2 regions of the Streptomyces sp. NPDC049887 genome follow, and region 2 is predicted to be linked to the other one. Evidence: predicted binding sites of a transcription regulator. Region 2 holds the regulator's gene; the other holds the start of a gene.
What was found. Region 2 encodes HrcA, which represses chaperone genes, less so after heat shock. Its sites were predicted from a motif close to TTNGCACTCNGNNNNNCNGAGTGCNAA; they were not measured.

Region 1: groL (chaperonin GroEL) is a predicted target of HrcA. The motif match lies at 1,968-1,994, and genes of this name have one in related genera.

The regions. Positions count from the first base shown of each region.
Region 1 covers NZ_JBFAMM010000020.1:32,808-37,191, reverse strand. Annotated here, with positions in the region: gene thrC (threonine synthase) at 1-735, shown strand, start outside; gene AB0J10_RS23120 (MoaD/ThiS family protein) at 732-1,007, shown strand; gene AB0J10_RS23115 (cold-shock protein) at 1,450-1,653, shown strand; gene groL (chaperonin GroEL) at 2,121-3,743, shown strand; gene AB0J10_RS23105 (PAS domain S-box protein) at 3,873-4,384, opposite strand, start outside.
Region 2 covers NZ_JBFAMM010000004.1:359,211-363,594, reverse strand. Annotated here, with positions in the region: gene AB0J10_RS07600 (nitronate monooxygenase) at 1-894, opposite strand, end outside; gene dnaJ (molecular chaperone DnaJ) at 1,112-2,248, opposite strand; gene hrcA (heat-inducible transcriptional repressor HrcA) at 2,249-3,265, opposite strand; gene AB0J10_RS07585 (MBL fold metallo-hydrolase) at 3,455-4,177, shown strand; gene AB0J10_RS07580 (DUF3097 domain-containing protein) at 4,206-4,384, shown strand, end outside.

The DNA of each region.
Region 1 (4,384 bases), on a different contig from region 2:
GCCGCCGTCTACGGCGGAGAGCTGGTCGGCATCGAGGGCAACTACGACGACGTCAACCGCTTCTGCTCCGAGCTCATCGGCGACCCGGCCGGCGAGGGCTGGGGCTTCGTGAACGTCAACCTCCGCCCGTACTACGCCGAGGGCTCCAAGACGCTGGCGTACGAGATCTGCGAGCAGCTCGGCTGGCGGTTGCCGGACCAGATCGTCATCCCGATCGCCTCCGGCTCCCAGCTCACCAAGATCGACAAGGGGCTCCAGGAGCTGATCAAGCTGGGACTGGTCGAGGACCGGCCCTACAAGATCTTCGGCGCCCAGGCCGAGGGCTGCTCCCCGGTGTCCGTGGCGTTCAAGGCCGGCCACGACGTCGTCAGGCCGCAGAAGCCGGACACCATCGCCAAGTCCCTGGCGATCGGCAACCCGGCGGACGGCCCGTACGTGCTCGACATCTGCCGGCGCACCGGCGGTGCCGTGGAGGACGTCACCGACGAGGAGATCGTGGACGCGATCAAGCTGCTGGCCCGTACCGAGGGCATCTTCACCGAGACCGCGGGCGGCACGACCCTCGGTGTGGCGAAGAAGCTGATCGAGGCCGGGGTGATCGATCCGTCCCTCACCACGGTGGTCGTCAACACGGGTGATGGCCTCAAGACCCTCGACGCGGTGGCCCCGACCACGGGTATGTCCGCAGTCATCCGCCCCAACCTGGACTCCTTCCGAGAGGCTGGCCTCGCATGAGCGTCAACGTCCGCATCCCCACCATCCTCCGCACCTACACGGGCGGCCGGGCCGAGGTCCCGGCCGAGGGCGCCACCCTCGCCGAGGTCATCGCCGACCTGGAGAAGAACCACACGGGCATCGCGGCCCGGGTCCTGGACGACCAGGGCAAGCTGCGCCGCTTCGTGAACGTGTACGTCAACGACGACGACGTGCGCTTCGAGCAGGGCCTGGAGACGGCGACGCCGGACGGCGCCGGGGTGTCGATCATCCCCGCGGTTGCGGGCGGCTGATCGCCACGCAGAGTCAGCAGAAGTGCCCCCTCCGCAAGCTCGGCGGAGGGGGCGTTTCTGCATGGTTGAGCGCGATAGAGTTGGGGAAGCCCCCTCCGCCGCGTGTGCCAGGCGCATATGAGAATGCGTTCGCGCACGACAAGAAACAGCCAAAGTGCTTGAGCGTGATGCGCAGTAAGTGCGCTTTGTCCGGCCCGACTTGCCCGGGAACGCTCGTATTTCTGCTGAGTCGTCCTTTCGGTCCTGCCCGGAATTCTCGTCCGATTGACCTGTTGCAGACGGCAGTTGGACAGATACATTCAGCCGCGGTCGACGCGTTCCGGCGCACATCCATGGGTCATCCGTATGCCCCTCCGGGCACCGGGGGACACCGCTGGGTGAGGTCTGACCCGGGTCCGCGAAGTGCGGTCCTGTGCAAGGGCCAGTAATAGGGGAGTTAGGCATGGCTCAGGGCACCGTCAAGTGGTTCAACGCGGAGAAGGGGTATGGCTTCATCGCGGTCGACGGTGGTGCGGATGTTTTCGTCCACTACAGCGCGATCCAGATGGACGGGTACCGCACCCTGGAGGAGGGTCAGCGAGTCGAGTTCGAGATCTCGCAGGGCCAGAAGGGGCCGCAGGCGGACATGGTCCGCGTAGCCGGCTGAGCGCCGACTGACTGCAGCAACGTGACGGAGGGTCCGTGCCAGGGGCGCGGACCCTCCGCCGTGTCCTGGGCCTGTTCCGCCGCGGCCGTGTCCGGACCGCCTTCCGTCGCGACCCGCCCGCTCGCCCCCGTGCCCGGGTCGCGGTTCCGGGCCGTGGCCCGACCGCTCGCCGCCGGGTGCGGGGTCGCCACCTGCGAGGTGTGCGGATCGCGCCTCGGCCGGGTCCGGGTCCGGACCCGGCCGCCGTGTCCTGATGGACGCCCGAGTCGCGGGCGCGCCTTGCACTCGCCGGGTCCGAGTGCTAATCATTGGCGTTAGCACTCTACGAGTGAGAGTGACAACGAAGGACCGGGTCGGTGAGGCCCGCAGGCCGGGTGGGGCAAGGAACCACAAGGCGTGCAGGCCGTCCGTCGCGGGCACCAGCGCGGTCCGGAGCAATCCACCCCAGTCCGGGAGGACCACTTCACATGGCCAAGATCATCGCGTTCGACGAGGAGGCACGGCGCGGTCTCGAGCGCGGGATGAACCAGCTCGCCGACGCCGTCAAGGTCACCCTTGGCCCCAAGGGCCGGAACGTCGTCCTCGAGAAGAAGTGGGGCGCCCCCACGATCACCAACGACGGTGTCTCCATCGCCAAGGAGATCGAGCTCGAGGACCCGTACGAGAAGATCGGCGCCGAGCTGGTCAAGGAAGTCGCCAAGAAGACGGACGACGTCGCCGGTGACGGTACGACCACCGCGACCGTCCTCGCCCAGGCGCTGGTCCGCGAGGGCCTGCGCAACGTGGCCGCCGGCGCCAACCCGATGGCCCTGAAGCGCGGTATCGAGAAGGCCGTCGAGGCCGTCTCCGGTGCCCTGCTCGACCAGGCCAAGGAGGTCGAGACCAAGGAGCAGATCGCCTCCACCGCCTCCATCTCCGCCGCCGACACCCAGATCGGCGAGCTCATCGCCGAGGCGATGGACAAGGTCGGCAAGGAAGGCGTCATCACCGTCGAGGAGTCCCAGACCTTCGGTCTGGAGCTGGAACTCACCGAGGGCATGCGCTTCGACAAGGGCTACATCTCGGCCTACTTCGCGACCGACATGGAGCGCATGGAGGCCGGCCTCGAGGACCCGTACATCCTCATCTACAACGGCAAGATCTCCTCGGTGAAGGACCTCCTCCCGCTGCTGGAGAAGGTCATGCAGTCGGGCAAGCCGCTGCTGATCATCGCCGAGGACGTCGAGGGCGAGGCCCTGTCGACCCTGGTCGTCAACAAGATCCGCGGCACCTTCAAGTCCGTCGCCGTCAAGGCCCCGGGCTTCGGCGACCGCCGCAAGGCCATGCTCGGCGACATCGCCATCCTCACCGGTGGCACGGTCATCTCCGAGGAGGTCGGCCTCAAGCTCGAGAACGCGGGCCTGGACCTGCTGGGCCGCGCCCGCAAGGTCGTCATCACCAAGCACGAGACCACGATCGTCGACGGTGCCGGCGAGAGCGACCAGGTCCAGGGCCGGGTCAACCAGATCCGCGCCGAGATCGAGAACTCCGACTCGGACTACGACCGCGAGAAGCTGCAGGAGCGCCTCGCGAAGCTGGCCGGCGGCGTGGCCGTCATCAAGGCCGGTGCCGCGACCGAGGTCGAGCTCAAGGAGCGCAAGCACCGCATCGAGGACGCCGTCCGCAACGCGAAGGCGGCCGTCGAGGAGGGCATCGTCGCCGGTGGTGGCGTGGCCCTGCTCCAGGCCTCCCAGGTCTTCGAGAAGCTCGAGCTCGACGGTGACGAGGCCACCGGTGCCGCCGCTGTGAAGCTGGCCCTGGAGGCCCCGCTGAAGCAGATCGCCGTCAACGCCGGCCTCGAGGGCGGCGTCGTGGTGGAGAAGGTGCGCAACCTGACCCCGGGCCACGGCCTGAACGCCGCGACCGGTGAGTACGTCGACCTCATCGCCGAGGGCATCATCGACCCGGCCAAGGTGACGCGTTCCGCGCTGCAGAACGCCGCGTCGATCGCCGCGCTGTTCCTCACCACCGAGGCCGTCATCGCCGACAAGCCGGAGAAGGCCGCCGCGGCCGCTCCGGGCGGCATGCCGGGCGGTGACATGGACTTCTGATCGACCGCAAGTCGATCGACCGTCCTGAACCGAGGGCGGCACCCCCGATCCGGGGGTGCCGCCCTCGGCCTTTGCGCCCCGGCGCGGCGCGAAGGCCGGGGCGTGCGATCGCGTGCCCGGCAGGGCCCGTCACACCGGCCCCAGGAGCAGCGTGAACCACGTCGTCTTGCCGTCGTCCGTCGGGCGGACGCCCCAGCTGCCCGCCAGCGTCTCGACGAGGATCAGGCCCCGCCCCGACTCGTCGTCGGCGGCAGCCAGCCGGGGCTGGGGCGGATGGTGGCTGTGATCGCTCACCTCCACCGTGAGCTCGGTGCTGTTGCGCCGCATCAGCAGGCGCACCGGCCCCGCTCCGTGCTGGATCGCGTTGGTGACCACCTCGGAGACCAGCAGCTGCGCGTCGTCCGCGACCTGGGCGCAGCCCCAGTCGACCAGGGACTTGGCGAGGAAGGCCCGGGCCCGCGACACCGACGACGGGGTAGCCGGGAGTTCCGTCGCCGCCGTGGCCAGCGGGGCCGCCGGCAGCTGGGCCAGGAGCAGCGTCACGTCGTCGTGGTGGTGCTCGGTGGCGGGCAGGACCGTCGTCAGCACCCGGTCCACCACCGTCTCCAGGTCGTGTGCCGAGGCGAACGCCAGGTCGAGCG
Region 2 (4,384 bases):
GTGCACCTCGGGGTAGGCGGCGGGCGCGTACGGCCCGTGCTCCCTCATGAACCGGTTCACCAGGCCGCGGGCGGGGCGGCCGGAGAACGCCCTCGTCAGCTCGGTCCTGTTGAACAGCGGACTGGTCATGGCCTGTTTGTGCAGCACGTTCGCGCCGGACTCGGGGCAGACGAGGAAGGCGGTGCCGAGCTGTGCGGCCTCGGCCCCGGCGGCCAGGACGGCGGCGATCTGGCTCCCGCGCATGATGCCCCCGGCCGCGACCACCGGCAGCGGCACGACCTCGCGGACCTGCCCGATCAGCGCGAGCAGCCCGATGCCGGCGCCGTCGTTGGCGGGATCGTCACGGTGCGTGCCCTGGTGGCCGCCGGCCTCGACGCCCTGGACGCAGACGGCGTCGGCGCCCGCGTTCTGGGCCGCCAGCGCCTCCTCGGGCGTGGTGACGGTGACGACCGTGAGCGTCCCGGCCCGCTTCAGCCGGGTGACGGCGGCGGGGGTGGGACAGCCGAACGTGAACGACACCAGCGGCACGGGGTCGTCCCGCAGGATGGCCAGCTTGGCCTCGTAGCCGTCGTCCCTGCCCGAGTCGGGGTCCCCGAGCGGTGTGTCGTACCAGCCGGCCTCTCCGGCGAGCTGGTGCCGGTAGACGTCGACGGCCGCCGCGTCGGCGTAGGCGGGCTGCGGCATGAAAAGGTTCACGCCGAACGGCCGCCCGGTGAGACCGCGGAGCTGTTTGATCTCCTGGTACATCCCGTCCGCGGTCTTGTACCCGGCGGCCAGGAACCCGAGCCCTCCGGCCTCGGACACGGCGGCGGCCAGTTCCGGACAGGAGGCGCCACCCGCCATGGGGGCCTGCACGATCGGGTAACGGCAGAGATCGGTCAGCGCGGAGGACATGCCCGCATGGTGCCACGTCCGGCCGCCACGTCCGAATCCCGGCCTCCGCCCCTTCCGGGGGTTCTGCCACGCGCGCCGCGACGGACCGCGGGGACGGGCGAGCGGGGCCCCGGCCCGCCGGACCGCGGCCCCGCCCCGGATGCGGACGGGGCCCCACACCGCCCGGCCTCCGGGCGGGACGCGGCCCGCCGGGGCCGCTGCGCGGGGCACGCCCGGCTCACCTGCCGTTGAACGCGTCCTTGAGGCGGGAGAACAGCCCCTGCTGACCCGGCTGGAACTGGCCCGTCGGCCGCTCCTCGCCGCGCAGTTTCGCCAGCTCCCGCAGCAGGTGCTCCTGCTCCGGGTCGAGCTTCGAGGGGGTCTGCACCTCGACGTGGACGATCAGGTCGCCACGTCCTCCGCCGCGCAGATGCGTGACACCGCGGCCGTGCAGCGGGATCGACTGGCCGGACTGGGTGCCCGGGCGGATGTCGACCTCCTCCATGCCGTCGAGCGTCTCCAGCGGAACCTTCGTGCCGAGCGCACCCGCGGTCATGGGAATGGTCACCGTGCAGTGCAGATCGTCGCCGCGGCGCTGGAAGACCGGGTGCGGCAGTTCGTGGATCTCGACGTACAGGTCGCCGGCGGGGCCGCCGCCCGGGCCGACCTCGCCCTCCCCGGCGAGCTGGATGCGGGTGCCGTTGTCGACACCCGCCGGGATCTTCACGGTCAGGGTGCGACGCGACCGGACCCGCCCGTCGCCCGCGCACTCCGGGCACGGGGTCGGGACGACGGTTCCGAAGCCCTGGCACTGGGGGCACGGCCGCGAGGTCATGACCTGGCCCAGGAAGGACCGGGTGACCTGCGACACCTCACCGCGGCCGCGGCACATGTCGCACGTCTGAGCCGACGTGCCCGGTGCGGCGCCCTCGCCCGAGCAGGTCGTGCAGACGACGGCGGTGTCGACCTGGATGTCCTTCGTGGTGCCGAACGCCGCCTCGTTGAGTTCGACCTCCAGCCGGATCATGGCGTCCTGACCGCGCCGCGTCCGCGACCGCGGCCCGCGCTGGGAGGCGGTCCCGAAGAACGCGTCCATGATGTCGGAGAAGTTGCCGAAGCCACCGGCACCGAAGCCTCCCGCACCGCCGCCTCCGGCGCCGGACAGCGGGTCGCCGCCGAGGTCGTAGACCTGCTTCTTCTGCGGGTCCGACAGCACCTCGTAGGCGGCGTTGATCTCCTTGAAGCGCTCCTGCGTCTTCGGATCCGGATTCACGTCCGGGTGGAGTTCGCGTGCGAGCCGCCGGAATGCCTTCTTGATCTCGTCCTGCGACGCGTCGCGGCGTACGCCCAGTACGGCGTAGTAGTCCGTGGCCACTTACGACTCCGCCAGGATCTGTCCGACGTAACGTGCCACTGCGCGTACCGCTCCCATCGTTCCGGGGTAGTCCATGCGGGTCGGTCCGACCACGCCGAGTTTGGCGACTGCCTCGTCGCCCGAACCGTAGCCGACCGCGACGACGGATGTGGAAGTGAGTCCCTCATGGAGGTTCTCGTGCCCGATCCGTACGGTCATGCCCGAGTCCTTGGCCTCACCGAGCAGCTTCAGCAGCACGACCTGCTCCTCCAGCGCCTCCAGCACGGGCCGGATGGTGAGGGGGAAGTCGTGCGCGAAACGCGTCAGATTGGCGGTGCCGCCGATCATCAGCCGTTCCTCGGTGTCCTCGACCAGGGTCTCGAGGAGGGTCGAGAGCACGGTGGAGACCGTGCCGCGGTCCTCCAGGTCGAAGGACTCGGGAAGGTCCTGCACCAGTTGCGGCACATCGGTGAACCGCCGTCCGACGACGCGGCTGTTGAGTCGGGCCCGCAGGTCGGCGAGCGACGTGTCGGAGAAGGGCGCGGGGCAGTCGACGTGCCGCTGCTCGACCCGTCCGGTGTCCGTGATCAGCACCAGCATCAGCCGGGCCGGCGCGAGCGCCAGAAGCTCCACGTGCCGCACGGTGGAGCGGGTGAGCGACGGGTACTGGACGACGGCGACCTGCCGGGTCAGCTGCGCAAGCAGCCGCACCGTGCGGGCGACGACGTCGTCGAGGTCGACCGCGCCCTCGAGGAAGTTCTGGATCGCCCGGCGCTCCGGGGACGACAGCGGCTTGACGCCCGCGAGCCTGTCCACGAAGAGGCGGTAGCCCTTGTCCGTGGGAATGCGGCCCGCGCTGGTGTGGGGCTGGGCGATGAAGCCCTCCTCCTCCAGCACCGCCATGTCGTTGCGCACGGTCGCCGGCGAGACCCCGAGGCTGTGCCGCTCGGTGAGGGCCTTGGAGCCGACGGGCTCCTCGGTGCCCACGTAGTCCTGGACGATGGCGCGCAGCACCTCGAGTCTGCGTTCGCTGAGCATGGCGCACACCTCCAGCTGTGGTTCCTCGGCGGTCCTTCGGCCCTGGCCTGGCACTCGGCCTCACTGAGTGCCAGTTTTACCGGGCCCAGTGTACGGCCGGGAGGTACGTCCCTAGCAAGGGCGGCCGGGCACCCTACCCCGTCGCGACGAGCCATGACGCCACTGCTCGCTCCGGGATAGCGTCGCCGTATGGACGTCCGTTGGGAAGACTTCGGCTGGGAACGGCTCGGCGTCGGCGTCGGGCGGCGGCGCCTGCCCGGCTGGGACGCGACCGTGGGCCTGGTGGCCGGCGAGAGTGCGGTGCTCCTGTACGACACGGGCTCGACGCTCCGCGAGGGGGCGGAGCTCCGGACCCAGGCCGAGTCCCTCCTCGGCGGCCGGCGTGTGACGCATATCGCGCTCAGCCATCCCCATTTCGACCACGTGCTCGGCACGGCCGCGTTCCCCGGGGCCGAGGTGTACGGCGCGGTCGGCGTCGACAGCCAGCTGCTCCGGGACCGGGCCGTGCTGCGCGACGACGCGATCCGCCACGGGATGCCGCCGGAGGACGCGGCCCGTGCCACCGACGCCCTGGTCGTCCCGCGGCACGTCGTGTCCGGCGAGTGGACGCTCGACCTCGGCGGCCGCCAGGTGATGCTGGCGAACGTCGGGCCGGGCCACAGCCGTCACGACCTGGTGTTGCTGGTGCCCGGCGACCACGAGGTCGTCTTCTGCGGCGATCTGGTGGAGGAGTCCGGCGACCCGCAGGCCGGACCGGACGCCGTCCCGTCCCGCTGGCCGGCGGCGCTGGACCGGCTGCTCGCGCTGGGCGGGGAGGACGCGGTGTACGTCCCGGGGCACGGTGCGGCGGTGGACGCCGCGTTCGTACGCGCCCAACGCGATGAACTGGCCCGGCGGTTCGGGGTGTCGTAGCGCTTCGGGGTGTCGTAGCGTCTGGCGGATGCGCAGCTACAGTCCCGATCTGACGCCCCCGTGGAAGCGGTCAGCCCCGGTTCCTGAGGTACCCGCCGAGCCCGACCTGGTGGTCGAGGAGGTCTCCACGGGCTTCTGCGGTGCGGTGATCCGGTGCGAGGCGGGGACGGTGACGCTGGAGGACCGCTTCGGCAAGCATCGGGTGTT